Regions from separate parts of the Rhizobium sp. BK312 genome, predicted to be linked through region 2. Evidence: predicted binding sites of a transcription regulator. Region 2 holds the regulator's gene; the other holds the start of a gene.
The links. Region 2 encodes LexA, which represses DNA repair genes until DNA is damaged. Its sites were predicted from a motif close to TGTTCNNNNTGTGTTCNG; they were not measured.
Positions count from the first base shown of each region.

Region 1: FHT85_RS01970 (ATP-dependent helicase) is a predicted target of LexA. The motif match lies at 3,640-3,657, and genes of this name have one in related genera.

Region 1 covers NZ_JACHZP010000001.1:403,358-408,863, forward strand. Annotated here, with positions in the region: gene FHT85_RS01950 (AraC family transcriptional regulator) at 1-756, opposite strand, end outside; gene FHT85_RS01955 (DUF2000 family protein) at 771-1,178, shown strand; gene FHT85_RS01960 (OmpA family protein) at 1,237-1,905, opposite strand; gene FHT85_RS01965 (flagellin) at 2,186-3,160, opposite strand; gene FHT85_RS01970 (ATP-dependent helicase) at 3,710-5,506, shown strand, end outside.
Region 2 covers NZ_JACHZP010000009.1:101,198-106,703, forward strand. Annotated here, with positions in the region: gene eno (phosphopyruvate hydratase) at 1-258, opposite strand, end outside; gene kdsA (3-deoxy-8-phosphooctulonate synthase) at 407-1,246, opposite strand; gene FHT85_RS23615 (VOC family protein) at 1,243-2,130, opposite strand; gene lexA (transcriptional repressor LexA) at 2,551-3,273, shown strand; gene FHT85_RS23625 (ComEC/Rec2 family competence protein) at 3,254-5,053, opposite strand; gene FHT85_RS30600 (DUF4131 domain-containing protein) at 5,123-5,506, opposite strand, start outside.

The sequences.
Region 1 (5,506 bases), on a different contig from region 2:
GCCGATCATCGCCTTTGCCTGCTGCAGCCGCCGCATCAGCAGGAACCGATGCGGGCTTGTTGCAAAGGCGGCACGGAAATGCCGCGCAAGCGCAAAGCGATCGAGACCGGTGATGCGCTCAAGCTCCTGCGAGCGCACACCCCGCGTGACATGCGCTTCGAGGTAGTCCCGCGCAGCCTTCACCTGCCCCCAGGCAATGCTACCCAAAGGCCGTTGCGGCAAACGGGCATGCTGGACAAGTCCGTCGGTGAGCCGCGAGACGAAATCGTCAACGAAGAGCTCATCCAACTCCCGATCGAGCTCACCAAGCGCCGCCAGCAACAAGCCGGCGAGACGAGTGTCTTCCACCACGGGGTCATCGACGAAAGGCAGGCCGACACGCGCCGCCTCAAGACATTGAAACAGTACCGATGGTTCCAGATACAGCATCCGGTACACGAGCCCGTCATCGGTCGCGGCCCCGCCGTCATGCAGTTCGTCCGGATGAAGAATGATCACCCGCCCGGGCAGGCTGTAGCGCTGTTCGCCGCGATAGCGGAATGTCTGCACGCCGCGCATGGTGACTCCAAGCGCATAGGTATCGTGCCGATGCAGTTCGAAGGCATCGCCGCGAAACTGCGCCTGGATGCGTTCGATGCCCGGATAGGCCGGCGCGGAAAGGATGCGATTGGCTTCCGGCGTCACGCACAAACGTTCAAGACCCTCGAAGATCTGTCCGGTTACATCTTCGCGCAATGTCCCATTTCCAGACTGCATGAAAGTGACCATCGATGTTCGATACCAAAATCGCGATCGTTCTGCGAAGCGACCTTCAATCCTGGCAAAAACTGAATGTAACGGCCTTCCTGTCGACAGGCATAGCCGGACAGCATCCAGATATTATTGGAGAAGCCTATCGCGATCGCACCGGCAACGTCTACAACGCTTTGTCGATCCAGCCCATCATCGTGCTCTCGGCCGACAAGGAGAGCATTACCGCCATCCACCGCCGCTCGCTGGAGCGTGGCGTCACATCTTCCATCTTCATCGAGGAAATGTTTTCAACTGGCCATGATGCGGCCAACCGCGCTGTCTTTTCCGAATTCGCACCCGAGGACGCCAAGGTCGTCGGCATCGCCTTGCGCGCGGACAAGAAAATCGTCGACAAGATCACCAAGGGCGCCAGCATGCACGCGTGATCGGACGCGCAAAGAAAACGGCCGGATCGTGAGACCCGGCCGTCTTTGTTGAAAAAGCTTAGCCGTTCTGCGTGATCGGTGCGATCTGGATCTCGACGCGGCGGTTCTGGGCGCGGCCAGCCTCGGTTGCATTCGTTGCGACCGGCTGCGACGGGCCGAAGCCGATGGCAGACATGCGGCGCTGATCGATGCCCTGGCTGCCGAGGTAGGAGGCAACCGATCCGGCGCGGCGCTCGGACAGATCCTGGTTATGCTGCAGGCTGCCGGTCGAATCCGTATGGCCGTTGACGTCGATCAGCGTGCGGTTGAACTTGCGCAGAACGATCGCGACAGAATTCAGCGTCGGGAAGAATTCCGGCTTGATCGCGTCCTGGTCGATGTCGAAGGTGATTGCCGACGGCATGTTGAGGATGATGCGGTCGCCGACGCGCGTAACGGAGACGCCGGTGCCCTGCAGCTGCGCACGCAGTTCGGATTCCTGCTGGTCCATATAATTGCCGATGCCCGCACCTGCGAGCGCACCGACGCCTGCGCCGATCAGCGCGGCATTGCGGCGCGAGGCCGGCGAATGGCCGATCAGAAGGCCTGCGACAGCGCCGACACCGGCACCGATCGCTGCACCGCCGGCCGTATTGGAAACTTTCTGCTCACCCGTGTAGGGATCGGTGGTCGTGCATGCGTTCAAAAAGGCTGCCGCTAGGGCAAGAATGGCAATTCTCTTCATCATGGAATCATCGCTCTCCGGTTCGATGGCCGCAGCAGATATGAAGCATTGCGGCAATATCGTGAAGAGAAATCTATGACGCCCTTATATCTTTGGGATGGAAGCAATTTCCGCAACAATCTTTCAATAGTAGACATCAGACCCAGAAGCCGAGCCATATCACCACCGCATTGATGCTGCCTCTGACAGCATCGCGAACACTCCAGCCAAGCGAAAAAACGGCTAAAGCCACCGAGGCAATGCGGATACGTATAACTCTGCCTCTTATGATTCTGGTTGGCTCTCAGAGATTCTGGAAAAGCTGCAAAGCCGTATTGTAGCTGGCATTGGCGATCGAGAGTGATTGCAGCCCGAGTTGCTGCTGAGCCTGCAGCGCCAGAACCTTGCTCGATTGCTGCTCCATATCGGCATCGACAAGCTTCCCGACACCGCTGGTCAGGGAATCGCTCAAATTCTTGGCGAACTCGGTCTGAAGATTGATGCGCGATTCGAGGGAGCCGAATGCGGACCCGATCGTCTTGAGCTGGTTCAACATTCCCGTCACTGTGTTGACCATGTCGGCGATGGCCCCTTGGGTCGTATTCGCATCGAGCGAGATCTCCACCTGGCCGCTCGTATTGCCGTTCTGAGTGCTGACGAGCACATAGTTCCTTGCAGCCCCGGCCTCGGTCGCGAAAGACGTCGACGTCAGCACGCCATATCCGCCGGAGCCGCTCGACTGATCATCGATCAGATAACGCGCATCGGCGGAGGTGATCGGACCTGTCGTCGAGCTCACGCCGGCATAGCTCAGCATGCCGATCGTCACTGTCCCGTTGCTGCCGCGGATCAGCGAACCCGGCACTTCGTGCGGATCGGTAGGATCGGCGCCATCCCGCAGCACCGTCCAGTTGACGCCATTGAAGGTCGCAGACTCTCCGACGCTGCGCAGCTGCTGTTTCAGCTGCGCAATCTCGTCATTAAGCTTCGTTTTGTCGACGCTGGTCTCATAGGCGCTGACAAGCTTTGTCCTGATCTCGGTCACGACGTCGATCGCGCTGCCGACACCCGTAGAAGCCGTGCTGACGGTCGAGGCGGCGAGACCGAGCGCATCCTGAACCGACGAAATCGCACCGACGTCGGTATGCGTCAAAGTCGAGATTTTCCAGTACGTAGCATTGTCTCTCGCCGTTTGAACCCGCAGGCCCGACGACATCTGTCGTTCGGCATTACCCAGTTTGGCCTGGGTGTCCCTCAGCACTTCCAGCGCTGTATTCATAGAGGGACTGACCCTGATGAAGGTCGAAAAAATACTCACGGCACATGAACTCCGAACGCAACAATACGCAACACATACAAGGAGACATCGGAACCTTGCCGCGGGCGCTCATGCGCGCGGGCCGATCGCATCGGCAAACAGGAGCCAGGCAAAAACAACACCTGCGCTCTGGCGGTTACATATCTCCATGATTAGCAAACATGCTTAAAAATGCGCTAAGAACAACGCATAATTCACCATAATTGGGCGCGGGGGCGATAACTGGCTCAGCCCCGAGGGCTCGTCGCTATTCCGCGGCGCGGCGATTGGCGAGCATCGTGTACCGCGCCGTTCACGCGGCCGTTGCTTCCCATGAATCGACTGCTAAACCACAATTTAGATACAAACAAAGTTGTAATCTTCGGTGAGACAACGACACGTTTTACTGGCTCGTCGGCATGTCCGCTCCATGATGCAAAACGCGCATCAAGAGCTGCGAATGTGCACTTTTTGTTCTAATTTCGGCCCGTTTCTTTTGCCTTTCGGGGTAGAATCATTACATTGGGCGGCATGACCATTGGACATGACGACATTCCCTTCTTTGACGAGGAGCCGGAGCACACCGTACCGCGCCGTTCTGCGCCGGCTGCCGGCAGCATTGGCGGCGGCATCGCGGCACGCGCCATGGCGGCACGCGACAGCGGCCGCCGGCCGGATTATCTCTCGGGCCTTAATGCCGAACAGACGGAAGCCGTGGAAACGCTCGACGGCCCCGTTCTGGTGCTTGCGGGCGCAGGCACCGGCAAGACGCGCGTGCTGACGACACGCATCGCTCATATCCTCTCCACCAACCGCGCCTTCCCCAGCCAGATCCTCGCCGTCACCTTCACCAACAAGGCGGCCCGCGAGATGAAGGAGCGTATTGCGCTGCTCGTCGGCGGCGCGGTCGAAGGCATGCCTTGGCTCGGCACCTTCCACTCGATCGGTGTCAAGCTTTTGCGCCGTCATGCCGAGCTGGTCGGCCTCACCTCCAGCTTCACCATTCTCGATACCGACGACGTCATCCGCCTGATCAAGCAGCTGATCCAGGCCGAAGGGCTCGACGACAAGCGCTGGCCGGCCAAGCAGTTTGCCGGCATGATCGATACCTGGAAGAACAAGGGCCTGAGCCCCGCCGATATTCCGGAAGGCGATGCGCGCGCCTTCGCCAACGGCAAGGGCCGCGAACTCTATGCCGCCTACCAGAACCGCCTGAAAACGCTGAACGCCTGCGACTTCGGCGATCTCCTGCTGCATCCGATCAATATATTCAGGCAGAATCCTGATATCCTCAAGGATTATCACCAGCGCTTTCGCTATATCCTAGTCGACGAGTATCAGGACACCAACACGGCGCAGTACATGTGGCTTCGCCTGCTGGCGCAGCGGCAGAAGGGCGAGCCGCAGAATGTCTGCTGCGTCGGCGACGACGACCAGTCGATCTATGGCTGGCGCGGTGCGGAAGTAGACAATATCCTGCGCTTCGAGAAGGATTTTCCGGGCGCCAAGGTCATCAAGCTGGAGCGCAACTATCGCTCCACCGAGCATATTCTCGGCGCCGCCGCGCATTTGATCGCCCATAATGAAGGCCGGCTCGGCAAGACGCTGTTCACCGACCGCTCCGATCCGGACGATATAAAGGTGCAGGTGCATGCCTCCTGGGATTCCGAGGAGGAAGCGCGCGCTATCGGTGAAGAGATCGAGCAGTTGCAGCGCAACAAGCACAATCTTAACGACATCGCCATCCTCGTGCGCGCCTCCTTCCAGATGCGCGAATTCGAAGACCGTTTCGTCACGCTCGGTCTCAACTACCGCGTCGTCGGCGGCCCGCGCTTCTACGAGCGCCTCGAAATCCGCGATGCCATGGCCTATTTCCGCCTCGTCTGCCAGCCGGCCGACGATCTCGCCTTCGAGCGCATCATCAACACGCCGAAGCGCGGCCTCGGCGACACCACCGTCCGCGCTTTGCACGACTATGCCCGCGTACGCGATATCCCGATGCTGGCGGCAGCGGCCGATATCATCGAGACGGATGAGATGAAGCCGAAGGCGCGCAAGGCGCTGTTCGACGTCGTGCAGTCCTTCCGCCGCTGGCAGGGCCTGCTCGAAAACACGCCGCATACCGAGCTTGCCGAGCAGATTCTCGAAGAGTCCGGCTATACGGACATGTGGAAGAACGACAAATCGGCGGAAGCGCCGGGGCGCCTGGAAAACCTGAAAGAACTCATCCGCTCCATGGACAGCTTCGAGTCCATGCGCGGCTTCCTCGAACACGTCGCCCTCGTCATGGATGCCGAGCAGAACGAGAATCTCGACGCCGTCTCCATC
Region 2 (5,506 bases):
CTGGTTTTCGGCATCCATGCCGCCGATCGCGTCGAAGATTTCCGAATTGACGGCTTCGACGGCCTTCTCGACACCCTTGCCATGGTAGCGCTTGCCGCCATCGCGAAGCTCGACAGCTTCATGCGCGCCGGTCGACGCACCCGACGGAACCGCCGCGCGGCCCATGCTGCCATCTTCGAGGTAGACATCGACTTCGACAGTCGGATTGCCACGGCTGTCGAGAATCTCGCGGGCGATAATGTCGGTGATTGCGGTCATGATAGCTCCCTGCTCGCTGGTTTATAAATCGATTTAAATCGTCTTAATCGAAGGCGCGGAAATTTCAATGGCGATCCGCGCCGCGATTTGGCACTCCTGCAGGCCCGTAACGCAAGTTCATGTCAGCCTGTTGAATGCCGGCTACGTTTCAGGCCTTGGCGATGGCGTCGAAGGCCAGCAGCTTCTCCAGAAGCCGCGGCATATCCTTCAGATAGACCATGTTCGGGCCATCGGATGGTGCATTGTCCGGATCCTCATGCGTCTCGACAAAAACGCCTGCGACACCGACGGCAACGGCGGCGCGCGCCAGCGTCTCGACGAACCGGCGATCGCCGCCGGTCGAACCGCCCTGTCCGCCTGGCTGCTGCACGGAATGGGTCGCGTCGAAGATGACGGGCGCGCCCATCGCCGCCATGATCGGCAGCGAGCGCATGTCGGAAACAAGCGTATTGTAGCCAAAGGAGGCGCCGCGCTCGCAAAGAAGAATATTCGGATTGCCGCTTTCGTTCAGCTTGGCAAGCACGTTCTTCATATCCCATGGCGCCAGGAACTGGCCCTTCTTGACGTTGACCACGCGGCCGGTCTTGGCAGCGGCAACCAAAAGGTCCGTCTGGCGCGACAGGAAAGCTGGGATCTGCAGGATATCGACCGTCTTGGAAACGATGGCGCACTGCTCTTCCGTGTGGATGTCGGTCAGGACCGGGAAGCCATATTCCTTCTTCAGGTCTTCAAAAACCTCCAGCGCCTTTTCCAGCCCGATGCCGCGCTTGCCAGACAGCGATGTGCGGTTCGCCTTGTCGAAGGAGGACTTGTAGACGAGGCCGATGCCCAGCTTGCCGCAAAGTTCCTTCAAAACGCCGGCAACCATGAAAGCATGGTCGCGGCTTTCCATCTGGCAGGGACCGGCGATCAGCGACAGCTTTGCAGTATTGGAAAAAAGGACCTTGGAGGCACCCTCGCCGACGGTGACTTCGGAATTTGTGCTCATTTTATCTCCTCAAAGGCGAACAATGCGCCCTGACCGGGCGCCAACCTCGCCAATAGACGATTGTTCTTACGCGTATAGGTGACGCCGTTAGCAGTGAAATGCGACGATGTCACGGAAAGATCGCGCGTTTTGAAAAGGATTGCCCGCGCCCTGAGCCCCGGATCATTCGTGCGAACAGGCAGATCATAGAATGCCTCCATTCCTTCCGGCGTCAAAATCTCCAGATCGGCATTGGCAGTCCTGATTGTCAGGCCAAAGGAATGCTCCATAATGCGTGGGGCGCCGACAACCTCTTCGAAGAAACCGCGATAGACCGCCGGCTTCGGCGCGCAAAGCGCTACCCGCGCGATACCAGTCACGCCGTTCTCGTGACGCTCGAGCGCGCTGCGATCAGCCGGCAGCGGATTGATGCGCTGACAGCAGAAAGCGAGAAAATCCGGCGCGCGCAGATCGGCGGCAAAGGCAAGACGAAAGCCTGCCGTGGTTTCGGTTCCATCCGGCATCTTCATCGGACGGGAGAAATCCAGCATTCGCCCCGCCGAAATCGCCGCCGCGTTGAAACGCTTGTCATCCGCCACCGCATCATCCGTACCGAATACCACGGCCGAGAAGCCATCATCCCCCACCCGGAAACGATAAGCCTGATCGCGCGCGACGAAAACATTGCCATCCACGATGCTCTTCTCGCATTGCTCCGGAGATGCGACGCCCAGAGGTTCGAGATAGGTTTTATCGGCAAGGAAGACGCAGGCATTCTGAGTGCCAAAGGGATGGCGCGCATCTGGAGCCACCGTGAAACCGAGCTTGCCGAGGCGTTCGCGCGCCAGAGCGATATTGACGGTCGGCAGCACGAGATGATCCAGCGGATGCGGAGACGAAATCATGGCTTCTCCTGTTTGCTTGCGGAAGCAGATTTGCGCCCATCCCCCAAGCAATTCAAGATGGAAGGACGGAACATCCCGAAGCACACGACATGGATTGAAGGCGATCTCGCAAACGTGATTGCTGATTCTCTCCCATAGCCGGCTTATGCAGTAGTGTGGCACTTTGATCCAAATGCTGGGCGCACGGACTGAACGACAAGGCCCTGGAAGCGAACAGAGCGGCATTTCTCATATTTTTCCATGGGTTAACGCAGATATGGCGCCTCGATGTTCCGATCCGATCTATTCGCAAATGGTAATTATTTAACTGACCCCACAAGGCTTTACCGAAATTTAAGCACTTGCGGAACACATATGGAACATATAGTGTCCGTTCTGGATTTGTTTCACGGCTTTTCTTGATTCTGGGGTTCCAAGACGATGTTGACGCGCAAGCAGCAGGAACTGCTTCTCTTCATTCACGAACGCATGAAGGAATCCGGTGTTCCGCCATCCTTCGACGAGATGAAGGATGCACTGGATCTGGCATCCAAATCCGGCATTCACCGCCTGATCACGGCGCTAGAGGAGCGAGGTTTCATCCGCCGACTGCCGAACCGGGCCAGAGCGCTCGAAGTCATCAAGCTTCCCGACGCCTATAATCCGAGCCTGCAACAGCGCCGCGGTTTTTCGCCCAGCGTCATCGAGGGCAGCCTCGGCAAGCCACAGCCCGTTGCCCCGCCTGCTCCGTCGAAAGTGGCAAATGACGATCACAACGGCTCGGCGTCCGTACCTGTGATGGGCCGCATCGCCGCCGGCGTTCCGATCTCGGCCATCCAGAACAATACGCACGACATTACAGTTCCCGCCGACATGCTCGGCTCCGGCGAACATTATGCGCTTGAAGTTCGAGGAGATTCGATGATCGACGCCGGAATTTTCGACGGCGATACGGTCATTATCCGCAATTCGACCACGGCCAATCCCGGCGATATCGTCGTTGCACTCGTCGACGATGAAGAAGCTACCTTGAAGCGCTTCCGTCGCAAGGGTGCCTCCATCGCGCTGGAGGCCGCGAACCCAGCCTATGAAACCCGCATCTTCGGGCCGGATCGCGTCAAGGTTCAGGGCAAGCTCGTCGGCCTTATTCGTCGCTATCACTGACCGGTGAATTGTCCAGGACTGGTGGTGCCTTCGCAATTGGCGCGTCAAATTTGCCGGTGCGCCAATCATAGGTTCGATGCCTGGTCCATGGGCGCTGCGGGTTGTTGAATGCGGCTGATATAATAGGCTTGTCTGAGGTAAGCACCATTTCGATGGAGCCGGTTTTACGCAATGTCGCACCGGTTATGAGCGTTGCTCCGGAACGGCAATGGTCCAGCCGCAGCCGGATTGGCGTCACGATAATATTCCCGGTGTCGCAAGCCGCGGGCAGATAGGCTGCGTTCTCGATGGTGACCAATATCGCGCCGTTTTCGAGCATGGCGAGGCACCATGCTCCCTTCTGACAGGCAAAGCTGCCTTGCATGGTGCGGTCCAAAGCTTCTTCCATTGCGATGCGGACTGCCTTCTGCTCCTCGTTATTTAGTCGCTTATGCCGATCCGTCTTGCTGATCTGCGGAAGCCGGCTATCGGTCGGAAGCATGGTCGGCGGTTGATGTTCGGCTGCGACCAGTGCTTTTTGCCATTGCTCGAAGATGAAGGCCTGCGGTCTCTCGCGATTGGTGGCGAGGATATCGTCCTGGCGCAAGGCAACGAGAATGCCATCTTCCGAGATCATCAGATCCGGCTTCGGCACACCAGAGCCGAACGCGGCCACACCGACAGATGACAGCAGCAGCAACAGGCCCAGATGGCGAAGCCGGGTCCGCAGCATGCTCATGATCAGGAAGCCAGCGATGAAAGTCGGCATCAGCCAGCCGGGCTGGCGGCCAAAGGTAATGTCACCTCCCCACCCAGCCACCGTTTTTGCAATAGCGATCACAAGCTCCAGTCCCTCACCGGTGACTTTCCAGAACGGTCCATCGATTCCGAAAGGCATCAGCAGCATCGCCATCATACCGAAGGGCATGACGATGAAAGAGACGACGGGCATGGCCGCAAGGTTGGCAGCAAGTCCATATGTCGCCAACCGGTGAAAATGCTCGATCGAGAAAATGGCCGTCGACGCACCACCGATGAACGAGGTCGACATCACGCCCCCAAAGAAGCGCGTGATGAACAGTAGCGGACTTAACAGACGGATGCGCGGCAGGATGTTTTCGCGATGCCGCCGTCGTTTCCAGAGCGAATAGCCTGATACCAGCGCCAGCGTAGCGGCGTAAGACATCTGGAAACTCGGACCGAGTACCTGAGACGGTGACAAGACTAGGATGACGATGGCTGAGAGCGCCACATTGCGCAAGCTGATGGATGGCCTGTCGAAAAGTACGGCCACCAGCATGATCGCCATCATGATGAAGGCGCGTTCGGCGGAGACGCCGAATCCGGAAATGAGGTAATAGGCCGTTACCGTTAGAAGCGCGCCGAAGGCTGCGAACTTCTTCGTCGGCCAAGCCTGGACGACACCGGGAAACAGGCTGAACAAATAGCGCAGACCGACATAGAAGATGCCAGCCGACAACGCCATGTTGAGACCGGAAATTGCGATGATGTGGGTCAGGCCGGCAATTCTCAGAGCCTCGGTCGTATCCTTCGAGATCGCACGTCTCTCATCGGTGACAAGCGCTGCTGCAAAGGCGCCGGTATCTCCGGGCAAGGTTTGCCTGATGCGGTCGCCTATGCTGTTGCGCAGGCCAGCGAGCCAGATATCGGCCGCATCCAGTAACGAGCCGGCAGCATTGTCACCGGATGGCGATAATAATTCCGGCGTTCCGTAGGCAAAGCCATTCGCGCCGATGCCGTTGAAATAAGAGCTGAAGGCAAAATCGTTGAGACCCGTCAATGCCGGTCCGGCCGGAGGCGTCAGGCGCGCCCGGCCCCGGACCCGATCTCCCAGATCGAACGGCTCCGCCTACTTGCGCACGAAGACCGTAACCCGCTGCGGCGCGCGGCGGATAGAGGGTTTTTCCGTTGCCTCGACGCGGACGACATAGCGCCAGCGCCCATTGTCATAGGATTCCCGTCGCTCGATCTGCCCGGTCACAGTCGTCGTCACGGCCGAGTCGAGCATGACAGTGGAAACCCGCCAACTTTCCCACTGCGCGAGCGCCATACCCAGGCAGATGAGCATACCGGCGAAAAGCGTGTGATGAAGCAGCCTGCCCGCATCGCGCTTTAGCAAAAAGCCCAAAGCAAACAGAACGAGGCCTGCGAGAAACGCCTGCGGAGGCGGATCGACTTGCGCCTCGAACCAGATAATCGCACCCAAACCCATATAGATCGGCGCGAAAAGAAC